Regions from separate parts of the Exiguobacterium sp. GL_137 genome, predicted to be linked through region 1. Evidence: a T-box and tRNA genes for the amino acid it is inferred to sense, from the RefSeq annotation. Region 1 holds a T-box; the other holds one or more tRNA genes.
The links. The T-box of region 1 lies ahead of leuS (leucine--tRNA ligase). A T-box ahead of a tRNA ligase gene usually reads a tRNA of that ligase, here a tRNA-Leu.
Positions count from the first base shown of each region.

Region 2: it encodes a tRNA-Leu, which carries the amino acid that the T-box ahead of leuS (leucine--tRNA ligase) is inferred to sense. The anticodon was not compared.

Region 1 covers NZ_CM174406.1:2,266,549-2,273,859, forward strand. Annotated here, with positions in the region: gene AC3IRK_RS11895 (hypothetical protein) at 1-285, opposite strand, end outside; gene leuS (leucine--tRNA ligase) at 416-2,821, opposite strand; T-box leader at 2,869-3,090, opposite strand; gene AC3IRK_RS11905 (HAD family hydrolase) at 3,130-3,774, opposite strand; gene AC3IRK_RS11910 (peptidoglycan bridge formation glycyltransferase FemA/FemB family protein) at 3,837-4,868, opposite strand; gene AC3IRK_RS11915 (MDR family MFS transporter) at 5,031-6,212, opposite strand; gene mnmM (tRNA 5-(aminomethyl)-2-thiouridylate-methyltransferase MnmM) at 6,391-6,981, shown strand; gene AC3IRK_RS11925 (alpha/beta fold hydrolase) at 7,033-7,311, opposite strand, start outside.
Region 2 covers NZ_CM174406.1:1,697,088-1,704,398, reverse strand. Annotated here, with positions in the region: gene AC3IRK_RS09110 (DUF779 domain-containing protein) at 1-369, shown strand; gene AC3IRK_RS09105 (thioredoxin family protein) at 534-875, shown strand; gene AC3IRK_RS09100 (S66 family peptidase) at 906-1,922, shown strand; gene AC3IRK_RS09095 (hypothetical protein) at 1,943-2,284, shown strand; gene AC3IRK_RS09090 (alpha/beta hydrolase) at 2,307-3,251, shown strand; tRNA gene AC3IRK_RS09085 (tRNA-Leu) at 3,315-3,398, shown strand; gene AC3IRK_RS09080 (transporter substrate-binding domain-containing protein) at 3,643-4,362, shown strand; gene AC3IRK_RS09075 (amino acid ABC transporter permease) at 4,399-5,043, shown strand; gene AC3IRK_RS09070 (amino acid ABC transporter ATP-binding protein) at 5,040-5,768, shown strand; gene AC3IRK_RS09065 (2-oxoglutarate dehydrogenase E1 component) at 6,119-7,311, shown strand, end outside.

The sequences.
Region 1 (7,311 bases):
AAAGTGATAATCTTCCGTTACAACAAGATAAGAACCAATCGAATCATCATACAACATCTGTTGGACATTCTTGATCAACGGTTCTTCCGGATTTGGAATCGAAGACGGCGTTTTCGGTGGTACTTGTTTCACAGCTGCTTGGTGTTTGGATTGTGTCTCAATTTTTGCAAACGTCTCTTGAATTTGTGCTACGGTCTCAGGTCTCGAAAAGACGAGGGCCACACAAAGGATCAGACCGGAGACGACGGCAAAAATCGTTGTATAGACTATATAAGTTCGTTTCATTTACACAAATCGCCTTTCTGTCTCGGTTTCTGATTCAGTTTAGCAGAAGGCGCCCTAAAAAAAAAGCGGACTTGCGACGGAGATAATCGAAAACCCCTCGATCTGATTAAATCAGATGAGGGGTTTCAGCTTAGTTTGCTACGATGTTGATCAGTTTTTTCGGGACGACGATGACTTTTCGAACCGTTTTATCACCAATCCACTCTTGTGTTTTTTCATCTGCAAACGCAAGAGCTTCAATTTCTTCTTTCGTTGCGTCGATGCTGATGACGAGCTTCGAACGGACTTTGCCGTTGACTTGAATGACGAATTCCATTGTATCGCTGACGAGTTTCGTTTCATCGAATGTCGGCCATACCGCATATGTCAAGGTGTCGTCAAAGCCAAGTTGTTCCCATAACTCTTCCCCTAAGTGCGGAGCAACCGGAGTCAATAATTGAATGAATCCACGAAGGAAATGGCGTGGCAAGACCGGTTGTTTGTTTGCTTCGTTGACGAAGACCATCAACTGCGAAATGCCGGTGTTGAACTGAATATTCGTGAAATCTTCCGTTACTTTCTTAACCGTCTGGTGGTAGACACGTTCAAAGTCCACATCGACTGTCGTCACGTCTTGAATGTCCGCTGTCCGTTCAAACAGACGCCAGACGCGGTCAAGGAAACGACGTGCTCCGTCTAGACCGTTCTCCGACCAGGAAACTGAAGCATCCAGTGGTCCCATGAACATCTCATATAAACGGAGCGTATCCGCACCGTGCGATTTGACGATTTCATCCGGATTGATGACGTTTCCGCGTGATTTCGACATTTTTTCGTTGTTTTCTCCGAGAATCATCCCTTGGTTATATAACTTTTGGAATGGTTCTTTCGTCGGTACGACACCGATATCATACAAGACTTTGTGCCAGAAGCGGGCGTAGAGTAAATGAAGTACGGCATGTTCAGCCCCTCCGATGTAAATATCAACCGGGAGCCAGTATTTTAATTTTTCCGGATCGGCAATCGCTTCTTCATTGTGCGGATCGATGAAGCGAAGGTAATACCAGCAGCTGCCGCCCCATTGTGGCATCGTATTCGTCTCACGACGCCCTTTAAGTCCTGTGACCGGATCCGTGTAATCGAGCCAGTCTTCAGCAAGAGCGAGTGGAGATTCACCCGTTCCCGACGGCTTGATTTCCGGAATCATCGGCAATTCAAGCGGAAGTTCTGATTTATCGAGCGTCTTCATCGTTCCGTCTTCCATGTGGACGACCGGAATCGGCTCACCCCAGTACCGTTGACGGCTGAATAACCAGTCACGCAACCGGAAAGTGATTTTTTTGCGTCCGACTTGATTCGTCTCAAGTTCAGCGATGATTGTCTCAATCGCTTCTTGTTTTGATAGTCCGTCGAGCATCTGTGAATTGACGTGCTCTCCTTCACCCGTGTACGCTGCTTCGTCGACGTTACCGCCTGTTACGACTTCGATGATTGGCAGGTCAAACTGTTTCGCAAATTCATGATCTCGCTCGTCATGTGCCGGTACGGCCATGATGGCGCCTGTCCCATATGTCGCGAGGACATAATCGGCGATCCAGATCGGCAGACGTTCTCCGGAAATCGGATTGACGGCAAAAGCTCCCGTGAAGACGCCTGTTTTTTCTTTCGCAAGATCTGTCCGCTCCAAGTCTGATTTCGTCTGAACAGATGCGATATACGTTTTAACAGCTTCTTCATGATCGGCTGTCGTGATGTCCGCGACGAACGGATGCTCCGGTGCAAGAACAAGGTAAGTTGCCCCGAAAACTGTATCCGGACGTGTCGTAAAGACCGTCACTTGTTTTTTATGACCGTCAATCGTAAAGTCGATTTCCGCCCCTTCCGATTTTCCGATCCAGTTCCGTTGCATTTCTTTCACCGATTCTGGCCAGTCTAGTTCATCTAAATCTTCGAGTAAACGGCCCGCATACTCTGTGATTTTTAAGACCCACTGCCGCATCGGAACACGGACGACGGGATGATTGCCACGCTCCGACAGTCCGTCGATGACTTCCTCGTTCGCAAGGACTGTTCCAAGCGCCGGACACCAGTTAACCGCGACTTCGTCAACGAAAGCAAGTCCTTGTTCATACAATTTCGTAAAGATCCACTGTGTCCATTTGTAATAATTTGGATCCGTCGTATTGATTTCACGATCCCAATCATATGAGAATCCTAAATCTTTTAACTGACGTTTGAACGTCTCGATGTTTTGCGCTGTAAACTCCCGCGGATCATTCCCTGTATCAAGGGCATACTGTTCCGCTGGAAGTCCAAACGCATCCCATCCCATCGGATGAAGGACGTTGTACCCCTGCATCCGTTTCATCCGTGCGAGGATATCCGTTGCCGTGTATCCTTCTGGGTGTCCGACATGGAGTCCTGCTCCCGATGGATAAGGAAACATGTCTAACGCATAAAAACCTTCTTTTTCCGGATCTTCTGTTGTGACGAACGCATTGTCCTGTTCCCAGCGCGCTTGCCATTTCGGTTCGATTTCACGATGATTGTACGGCATCTCTATTCCTCCTCTGAATATACAAAAAACCGGTCTCCGCCCCTAGGAATAGGGACGAAAGACCGGTTTGTCTCCCGCGGTACCACCCACGTTGTCTGCTGAAGCAGACCACTTGATTCACGGATAACGGTGTGAAGGACCGGAGTTCGCTACTTGATTTCACGAATCATGCTCCCTGACGAGTTCACGGACGATTCCGACTGGTTTGCACCGATCACCAGCTCTCTAAACGGAATGACTCCCTTACTACTTCAGTTCGTCGCAATGGACTATCTATGTGTTAGTGTAAGCTGAATCTTCCCTTATCGTCAACGGTTCCGTAAAATTTCTCCGATTGCCGCATGCGACGAGACGACGTGGTCCGCGTGATGCAGGATTTGTGCCGGCATCCGTTCATCCAGCAAGGCGATGACTTCCATTCCTGCTTCCTTCGCCCCGATCATCCCGTTCGCTGCATCTTCAATCACGATACAAGCCTCCGGTGCTTGATCAATCCGTTGCGCCGCCAAGCGGAAAATCGCCGGATCCGGCTTCGACCGCGGGACTTCAAATCCGCTCGTGTACGCATCGACCGTCAATCCATAATGCGTGATGACGCGTGTGATTTTTTCAAGTGAACTGGAAGAAGCAATCGCAATCCGGTATCCTTCCATGCGGGCCAGTTCCATCAATTCTTTGACTCCGTCTTTTAGGCCGCATGCTTCCGGCTTCGCGTGTTGCTGGAATAATTCATGTTCGAGTGCCAGTAATGCTTCCGTAGAGTGAGGTAACTCATGTTGTGTAATCAGTTCTTCCCACATCTCGTCTCCTGTTTTCCCCATGAATGTCGCATACTGCGTATGATCGAGCGGGATAGATAACGTCTTAAACATGTGTTGGTGGACTTTAAAATATTGAATTTCACTGTCGAGAATGACACCATCCATATCAAAAATCAGACCTGTTTTTTTCATTTTTTCCCCTCCTGCTATCAGCCTACCAAAAAACCTGATCATCCGCAGACGATCAGGTGGATTCATGTCGCTAAAACCGTCTCTTGGTAGCGGTATTCCGGGAAATAGTCTACGTCTTGATCACTTCCATAGCGTTGGCACAATTTTTCATAGACATGAGGCAGAAGAATCGTTTTTCCTTGGTGGTATTCAAACATCCGGTATCCTGTGTAACGGCACTTGCTTTCAAACAGACTGTCCCGTTCCTTATATCCGCCGCCTAAATGGTGTTCGACCATCCCTGCCGTCTTGGAATGTAAGATCGCCTCATATTCCAGTCGCTGATTCGGAAACAGTTTATGTTCATCCCGTTGACATCCAATCAAATGTCCGTGTGCATACTCTTGTCCAAGCAATACGAAATAACCACCGACGGCTTCCCCTCTCCACTCGGCAATCAACAATAACGGTTCACACAGCTGTGTCGGCTGAAACAGTTGTTCAAAGTATTCAGGTGTAAAATAGTAATGGGAAGAGGCATCTTTCCGGTCCATCGTTTGGTAATAAAGACGGATAAAAGTTGGCAAATCTTCTTTTGATCCCCGACGGACTGTCAGCTCTGACGCCAATGACTTCCGGATCATACTCCGGTTTTTCTTATGAAACGTTTGCATGATTTCTTCCACGGTTGGCCGAAGATCGATGCTCGTCGTGTGGCGGATGAATTCCGTTTTCGTCCAATCCGCTATCCGTTTTTGATTTTCCGTCAATGGATTAAACCGAATCAGCTCCGAGACAATTTTGTGACGCATGGCCCATTGCCGAAAAGAACGCTTGGCATCTGCCAGTTCTTCCAACGTCAGTTCACCAACAACTTCCGGACCTCCATAACCATAAGGTGTAATCATATCAAAATACTCGGTGTCGAAAATACGCCTCTTCAAAAAAGGATAAAATAGTTCGCCTGACGCACCTTGAAAATAAACCAGTCCCGCCGTTTCATCGGCCCGTGCATTTAAACGGACGTATTCATAGCTATAAAAAATATCAAGTGATTTATTTTCGACAAGTGATGTCCAAGTCAGCTGATCTTCAACGAAAATACATTGCCTCATCTTTTACACCTCCGGCACACGACACGTCAAACATATTTTTTCTTTAATTTGGTTAATCAATTAATATTTTCCTTTTAATTGAATACCCGTTTTACATGTTTATTATGCGTCCTCAAAAAAAGACAGATGGCGGCATCAAACGACCGCGTCTGTCTTTCGAACTTATTTTATCGCCTTACTTGGTATAGCACGAATGAATGTGAATCCTGCCACCAGAATCAATCCGATCAACGTCAGGAACACGGCATTCATACCGGATAAATCATAAATCAGTCCCCCGACGGTCGGACTTATCATCCGGCCTGCCGAAGCGGCGATATTGACGTATCCCTGAAACTCACCTTCTTTACCAATCGGAGCCAAGCGCGCTGCCATTGCAGGAACTGCCGGCCAAATGAACATCTCACCAATCGTCAAGATGATCATCGCCACTAAAAACATTTTGAATCCGCCCGCAAAGGGAACGATGGCATAGGACAAAAGAAAAATCCCTGTCCCCGTCAGTAACTGACGTTTCAAATCGTCTCCAAACCATCGTAAGACGGGTGTCAATAACGGTTGTGCAAACACAATTAGCGCCCCGTTGATCGTCCATAAAATCGAATACTCGGAAATTGTTACTCCAAGTGACTTTGTATGCACGGCAAACGTTCCCTGCCATTGAACATACACAAACCATAACAGTGCATAACCAATCGAGACATACAACATCGTCCGGACAGAACTCCGTGAGAGCGGTTCCCGCACTTCCTCGCTTGCCGACATCGATTGACGTCTGATTGGATGGACCTGAATCCAATTCAATCCTACCAACAGAACCACAGCAAACAACAAGTACAGTATCAGATTTGCGATGAAGATGAATTGGATATCAATCGCCGCAATTTGCCCACTGATAGCAGTTCCGAGCGCCACACCGACGTTTTGAGCAACATAGATTGCGTTAAACGCCCGTCTCCCGCCTTCCGGCCAGATCACACCGGTCAGAGCATAGATGGTCGGAAAAACCATTCCGCCGACGAATCCGATTAATCCCAGCATCAGAACATAACCGGTGAAAGTCTGATGGAACATCCAAAGTCCGATTGAGGCAAGGACGAGTCCGATGACACTGATGACAAGTGTGCGTTTCCCACCTAACCGATCAAATGCTTTTCCACCAATGTAGTTCCCGATGATGGCGAGAGCCGAGTTGACGAATAAGGCCATTCCGGCCTTCGTCATCGACTCCCCTAAATAGTCATGAATGTATAATGTATTAAACGGCCATAAAAAAGAGGACCCTGTCGTATTGATTGCCATCGCCAATACCAGAATCCAGACCGCGCGAGGTAATTTCGGCATGGTAAGTATCCTCCAATGTAGTTTCCAACCTTGCCACTTTACGAAATTATTCTGTCGTCTGTCAAGGAACTTCGATTTAAACGAACAATCGGAAAAATGATACAATTAACTAAAGGGTCGATTTTGCGGGTACTTAGAAAAAAATAGAGCATATCAATCAAAAAGAGGAGTTTTTGCCATGTCACTTGCACGTGTGTTACCTTATGCCAAAGAATTGTTGGAATCAGTCATCCATGAAGGGGATTGCGTCGTCGATATGACTGCGGGGAACGGTCATGATACGCATTTCCTTGCTGAACAGGTCGGACCGGGCGGACGGGTCATCGCTTTTGATGTCCAGGAGCAGGCAATCGAAGAAACGACCCGTCGGTTGCAGGCGGCTCACGTCTTCGATTGGGTCGATTTGTATCACGAAAGTCATATCCATGTCGGCGCTCGGTTATTTGCTGAACAACGTCCGATTCGTGCCGGAGTCTTTAATCTTGGTTACTTACCGGGAAGCGATAAATCCGTCACGACGACAGGAGAAGAAACGCTAGAGGCACTCCGGGCCCTTCTTCCGGTCCTCGTCCCCGGTGGTCTGGTTGTCCTCGTGATTTATCACGGTCACTTGGAAGGGCGCCGCGAACGTGATGCAGTGCTGGAGCATGTTTCATCGCTCCCCCAGCAGGATTATGCCGTCTTGCAGTACCGTTTCTTGAATCAGCAAAATAATCCGCCGTTCATCGTTGCGATTGAAAAAAAATTAAAAAAACAAATACTCGATTAAACAACAGAGGAGTGCCGTCGTATGCGACGGCACCCCTCTTTTTAAAACATATTAATCTTCCACTAATTTCAGGAACAGCAACAACTTTTCAGCAAACCGTGTGTTCAAGCGTTCGAAACTGAAGTGCGGGAACCCGTGCAGACGTTGCAGATAAATCTGGTCCCCACCCATTTTCCGGCATACCTCAAGCGTCAACTTGACGTCAGCAAACTGATCGTCCGGCGCATAAAAACAAGCGAGTTGGACCCGCGGCAGTTTCTTACGTTCTTCATCATGGATGACAATTTCTTCTTCAATCTCACGATATTCAGCGTACGTCAGTTCACCGAG
Region 2 (7,311 bases), 570 kb from region 1:
ATGGTCGAACGTGTACTTGCGACCGATGCCGGCTTGGAATTGATTGAACGGCTGAAAGCGAAACACGGACCGTTGATGTTTCACCAATCGGGTGGCTGTTGCGACGGCAGTTCCCCGATGTGTTTTGCGGAAGGGGATTTATTTTTAGGGGATCAGGATTTATTGATCGGCACAATCGGTGGTTGTCCGTTTTATATTCATGAGGATCAGTATGAATATTGGAAACATACACAATTGATCATTGATGTCGTCAATGGTCGAGGCGGAATGTTTTCTTTGGAAGGTGTCGAGGGCAAACGATTTTTGACACGTTCTCGTGCTTTTACGACTGAAGAATATGCAGAACTCACGGCATCTACCAAATCGTAATTCGATAAATAACACCTCGCTCGAATCTTTAAGGAATCATCCTTAAAGATTCGAGACGAAGGTGTTTTTTTGGGCGTAAAAACCTGAATGAGAGGTCACGTTTTATTTATAGGCGGCGTCACGTTATAATTAAAAGATATTTTACAAAAAGAGGAGGGCGAAACATGGCAACATTTCAAGAATTGACGTCAATTGAAGACGTAAGGGACTTTTATCTTCAAGAATCGGCAAGTTTCATTTATATTTCCAGTCCGGGCTGTGGCGTTTGTGCCTCGTTGTTTCCACAAATCGAACCGATTTTGGCAAATCATCCCGAATTTCGGTCTGGACATGTTGACTTGGTTACCGTCCCGGAAATTGTCGGAGAATTTTCGGTGTTTACCGCGCCTTCTTTGTTGTTTTTTGTTCAAGGAAAAGAACTTCACCGGGAAGCACGAATCGTTCCAATCGAACCGTTTACCCGGAAAGTCGAACAACTCAGCCGATTAGTGGCTTCGATGAACTGAAAAATCCAACATCGTCAGGAGGAAACAATCATGCGCTATCCCTTTTTAGGCTGGACCGGCCAAACAATCGGTGTGACAGCTCCGTCTTCCGGAGTGCCGGAAAACTTACATTCAATGCTCGAGGAAGCAACGTTGCGTCTCCAGGATCGGCAAATGGCAGTCACAATCGGACAAACGGTTTGGACGCAACATCAGGCGGAAAGCGCTCCGGCTCAAACACGAGCGGATGAACTGAATGAGATGCTGAAAAATCCGGAAATCGATGCAATCCTTCCACCTTTTGGAGGAGAACGGGCGATTGATGTATTACCGTTTTTGGATTTCGAACGAATCCCGGTAAAATGGTTGCTTGGGTACTCGGATATCAGTACGCTCCTGTTTGCCATCACAGTCAAGACAGGCATCGCGACAGCACATGGACCGAATTTTGTAGACATGCGCAGCGAAGAATGGGATGAAACGACGACAGCCTGGCGGCGAGTGCTGGCGACGCCTGCCGGAGGGACCGTCACTCAGTGGACGTCTGATCTGTATCAAACCAAATGGAACCATTCAGAACGACCAGAACGTTATATGTATCATCTTGATGCAACGACAGAGTGGAAAACGCTGGATCCGACACAAAAACAGGTATCCGGGCGGTTGCTTGGCGGGTGTCTTGAGACGATTCGTCATCTCATCGGAACGCCGTATGGAGACGTAGCAGCATTTCAGGAAAACCAGATTAACGAAGAACCGATTCTTTGGTATTTCGAAGTGTCGGAAGCGAGCGCTACTGACGTTCACCGTTCACTGATGCAGATGTATCTCGCGGGTTGGTTCGAGCGGACATCTGGAATCGTGTTCGGACGAACGGCAGGTGGTCGGACGATCGAAGATTATACGATCCTAGATGTCTATGAAACGTTTAAAAGACTGTTGAATATCCCGGTGTTTTACGATCTCGACATCGGACATCAACCGCCGCAAATGACACTCGTCAACGGAGCATCGGCAACCATCACGATTCAAGGAAAAGATTCTAGATTAGACATGACGTTTCAGTGATCTAGAAGAGGAGGACAGATATGGCGAGTCGGAAGTTTCAATCGTTAGCAGCGTATAAACGGATACACATCAATCCGGAAACACGTCGGATGACCTTACCTGAACCATTTTATGATGCATTACAGTTAAAAGATGAACTGATGTTGGCGCAGGTCGGTCAAGTGTTGATTATCCGCAATCCACAGGAAATCGTCACGACGGAAACGGATTTGCTGTCGGACATCGTCGACGAAGGTTTCACAGGACAAGAATTAGTTCAGGAATTTGCTTACCGAAAGGCACAACACGAACATCGTCTGCGGCAACAAATTTTACAAGAAGAAGATGCCGAGTCTTCGGCACAATTACAAATTGATTTATAAGAGCAGATGAGGAGTGGAAGCAATGCGAACACGAACAAAAATCGGCTTAGGTGTAATCGGTTCAGGGATGCTCGCGGCGAGTTATTACTTTTATGAAATGGCGATTGCGACCAATCCGAAACCCTTTTTATCCAACAACCGTGATTTGAGTGACGAGATGGTCCGTCTGATGCAACCGGGTCAAACGTGGATCAAAGAACAGCCGCTGGAGCTGATTGAAGTAAAGGCGCATGATGGATTAACCTTACGCGGGCATTACTTACCGCCGCTTGTTCCATCGAATCGGGTCGTCATTTTAGTTCACGGATACGGTGGAGTCGGAACAGACTTAGCCGGATTTGCGTATCTGTATCATCAAGCCGGTTTCCATGTCATGATGCCGGACAACCGAGGACACGGAAAAAGTGACGGGAACTATATCGGATTTGGTTGGCATGACCGTGAAGATTGTCTTCGGTGGACCGAGTACCTGGTGGCCCGTCTTGGACAAGAAAGTGCGATTTTCTTACATGGTGTCTCAATGGGGGGAGCGACCGTTCTGATGACAAGTGGTGAAGTTTTGCCGCCGCAAATCAAAGGAATTATCTCCGATTGTGCCTACACGTCGGTCAATGCCGTCCTTGCCTATCAAATGAAACGGATGTACCGTCTGCCCCATTTTCCATTTTTGACGATGACAAGCATTTTGACGAAAATGAAAGCAGGTTATTTTTTCAGTGAAGCGTCTGCACTTAAACAAGTGAAGCGGGCGACGGTGCCAATTCTGTTTTTACACGGTGGAGCGGATACGTTTGTTCCAACCTCGATGGTCTATGAATTGTATCAAGCCTGTCCGACAGAAAAAGAATTGGTAGTCATTCCGAATGCTGCCCACGCGATGGCGTACTTTGAAGATCCGGACACTTATGATGCGGTCGTCGAAACATTTGTCCGTCGGATTTTAGGCGAACCAATGGAACGCGTGTAAAAAAAATGCGTGAAATCGTTGACATCAAAAACACTATTTAGTATTCTAATAACATAAATAGAAGTCGTCGTGGCGGAACTGGTAGACGCGCTAGACTCAGAATCTAGTGGTGGCAACACCGTGGAGGTTCAAGTCCTCTCGGCGGCATTTTTAAGTGAAAATAGGAGTACTCTTCGTAAGAAGTGGGCTTCTATTTTTTTTATAAAAATTTTTGATTCATGTCCTTAACAAGTTTGTTCGTAAAATTTGAATTTTTCTGATAAAATATGTGTTAAGGAAAAGATTTTAAGGAAATTACAAGGGAGAAGGCATTTGTCTTATTTGTCTTCAAGAGAGGAGTAACAACATGAAAAAGCATTTATCGGTTTTATTTTTACTGCTCAGCTGTTTAATGGTATTGAGTGCATGCAGTATCGGATCACAGGACGAGGTGTCGAAAGACAAGACGTATAAAGTCGGAATCGATGTCACGTATCCACCGTTCGAATATAAAGACGGGGACACGTACAAGGGGATCGATATCGATCTCATCAAAGCCATTGCAAAGGATCAAGGGTTTAAAATCAAGTTTGAAGCAATGGACTTCAGCGGAATCATTCCGGCTCTTCAAGCGAACCAGTTGGATGTTGCAATTGCCGGTATGAGTATCACGCCGGAGCGGAAAAAAGTCGTCACGTTCTCCGATCCGTACTTTAAAGCCGGATTGATTTTAGTCGTCAAAGATGACAACAATAAAATCAAGTCGGTCGATGATTTAAAAGGACAGAAAGTCGCGGTCAAAAAAGGAACGACAGGTGCAAAATATGCGACGGACAATGCAGATAAACTCGGTATCACAGTCACACAATTCAATGACAGTCCAGCCATGTTCCAAGAAGTCAAAAACGGAAATGCTGCAGCATTGATTGAAGATTATCCGGTCATCTCGTATGCCAACAAACAACAAAATCTTGGTCTGAAACTCGTCGGAGACCGTTTGAACGGGGATAACTACGGAATCGCTGTCTTAAAAGGTGAAAACGAAGAGTTGTTGAAAAAAATCAATAAAGGACTGGCTAACCTGAAAGAAAGCGGCGAGTACGACAAAATCGTCGATACGTATTTGAAATAAGCTATTTGAACGAATGACAAGGGAGTTGAGTCACTGATGGAAGTCGCAAAAACGGCGTTTCCGTTTTTCTTGGAAGGGTTACAGATCACCCTTTATATCTTTATCATCGCGGTCATCGTCGGATTTTTAATCGGCTTGATCGTCGCATTGATGCGTTTATCACCACTTAAGATTTTAAACGGTATCGCCATCGTCTACATCGATGTTATTCGGGGAACCCCCTTTATCGTCCAATTGTTCTTTATCTATTTTGGACTCAACTCGCTCGAGTGGTTGTCCATGGACCGGATGTATGCCGGAATCCTGACAGTTGCGATCAATGCCGGAGCCTACTTTGCTGAAATCATCCGGGCAGGGATTCAATCGATTGATAAAGGTCAAACCGAGGCCTCACGATCACTCGGGATGACAGGACGTCAAACGATGACGCAAATCGTTTTACCGCAAGCCTTCCGCCGGATGTTGCCGACGATTACGAACCAATCGATCATCAGTCTAAAAGATACGTCGTTACTATCGATCATCGGGATCGCGGATTTGACGCAACAGGGACAAGTGCAACAGGCGACGACATTTGAACCGTTCATCGTTTGGACAGTTGTCGGTCTGATGTACTTCGTCGTCATCTATCTCCTTTCATTGTTAGGGAAATTCTTGGAACGGAGGTTTACACTGCGATGAGTATCATTGAAGTAAAACAATTAAAAAAGTCATTTGGTTCAAACGAAGTGTTAAAGGATATTTCGGTTGAGATTCAAGAAAAAGAAGTCGTTTGTGTCATCGGACCTTCAGGATCCGGAAAAAGTACGTTTCTCCGCTGTTTAAACCGGCTGGAGGATATTACAGGAGGGACCGTGATTGTTGATACACACGACATTACGGATCCGAAAGTCGATATCAATAAAGTACGGGAAGAAGTAGGGATGGTGTTTCAACACTTCAACTTGTTTCCACATAAGACGGTGCTCGAGAACGTGACGCTTGCACCGATGAAGGTTCGGAAAACGGATAAAACTCAAGCGAAACAGCGGGCTTTCGAATTGCTGGATAAAGTGGGATTACGGGAAAAAGCGGATAATTATCCGGGTGAACTGTCCGGTGGTCAAAAACAACGGGTCGCCATTGCCCGTGCTCTGGCCATGAATCCGAAAATCATGTTGTTTGACGAACCGACATCCGCACTCGATCCAGAGATGGTCGGGGATGTTCTTGCCGTTATGAAGCAATTGGCACTCGAAGGGATGACGATGATTGTCGTTACGCACGAGATGGGATTTGCCCGTGAAGTCGGGGATCGTGTTCTTTTCATGGACGGTGGTTTTATCGTCGAAGAAAACATTCCGAGTTTATTGTTTGATTCTCCGCAACACGAACGGACACAGTCTTTTTTAAGTAAAGTTTTGTAAATGATGAAATGAAGCAGGAATGACCTTCAGGGAGGTCATTCCTGCTTTTTTTAATGAAAACGCCTGTTTTCGCCTAGAGACGTTTCAATCATAAAGAACACAGGGTACAGTCATAAGAAAAACTTATACATTTGTGACGGAGAAATTGGGAATTCGAAACGCACTGACCTAAAAGAAGTAGTAATATAATAACTAAGGCAAACACTTTTGACATACAGGCCTTCGTTAAGGGTTATGTTCGGATGAAATGTCAGGAACATGACGATTATCGAATTTTTATGTCATATGATTTGAAAGCGCTAACAGGTAGAGAGCTGGAAACGTACTGATGCAGTACAGGAGTGAAACGAATGAAACGGGGGGAACCGTACATGGCAAGCCAGGACCAACAAGCATTTTATGGACCAAACCTTGGGTACATCATTGAATTGTATGAACGCTTTTTAGAAGATGCTTCTTCAGTCGATGAAGAAACACGGGCATATTTTGAACAAAATGGTGCTCCGGTTTCAGAACGTGTAACGAAGCAAACGGTCGAAACGGGAGATTTCGAAAAGTATTTGGCCGCGAGTCGATTAGCTGATCAGATTCGGGCGAAAGGTCATCTTGCAGCTGATATTTATCCGCTCAAAGATCATCCACGGGAAACAGAACTGCTCGAGCTCCGTCAATTCGGATTGACAGAAACCGATTTACGCGCCATGCCTGTCACACTCGTTTGTCCAGAACCACCGGCTCATCTTCAAGATGCTTTTGAAGGAATCGAGCACTTAAAGGCTCAGTACACGGGGGCGGCAGCGGTTGAATTTCAACATGTCGATGACTTGGATGAAAAGAAATGGTTGCGGCAAAAGATTGAACAAGGGGCATTGACAGCTAAGCTGACAATTGATCAAAAAAAGCAATTGTTCAAACGTTTAGCGGAAACCGAATTATTTGAGAAATATTTGCATAAAACATACGTTGGACAAAAACGTTTTTCAATCGAAGGACTTGATGCGATGGTTCCGTTACTCGATACGATTGTTGGACATCTGATTGCCAACGGATCGGAAACGATCAACATCGGAATGGCGCACCGGGGACGACTGAATGTCTTAGCGCACGTTTTAGGAAAACCATATGAAATGATTTTTGCAGAGTTCCAACATGCGCCGAACCATGATTTGGTTCCCTCAGAAGGATCAATCGGGATCACGTACGGTTGGACGGGGGACGTCAAGTATCACCTCGGATTAAACCGGAAGATGGAGCAACAATCGAGCAACGTTCGAATGACGCTTGCCAACAATCCGTCTCACCTTGAATTCGTCGATCCTGTCGTCGAAGGGTTTACACGGGCTGCGCAAGACGACCGCTCACAAAAAGGAGCACCTCGTCAGGAACAGGGAAAAGCGGCTGCCATTCTTATTCACGGTGATGCTGCGTTCCCGGGACAGGGGATTGTTGCTGAAACGCTTAATTTAACTAACTTAAAAGGATACAATACGGGCGGAACGATTCATATCATTGCCAACAATACGATTGGTTTTACGACAGAACC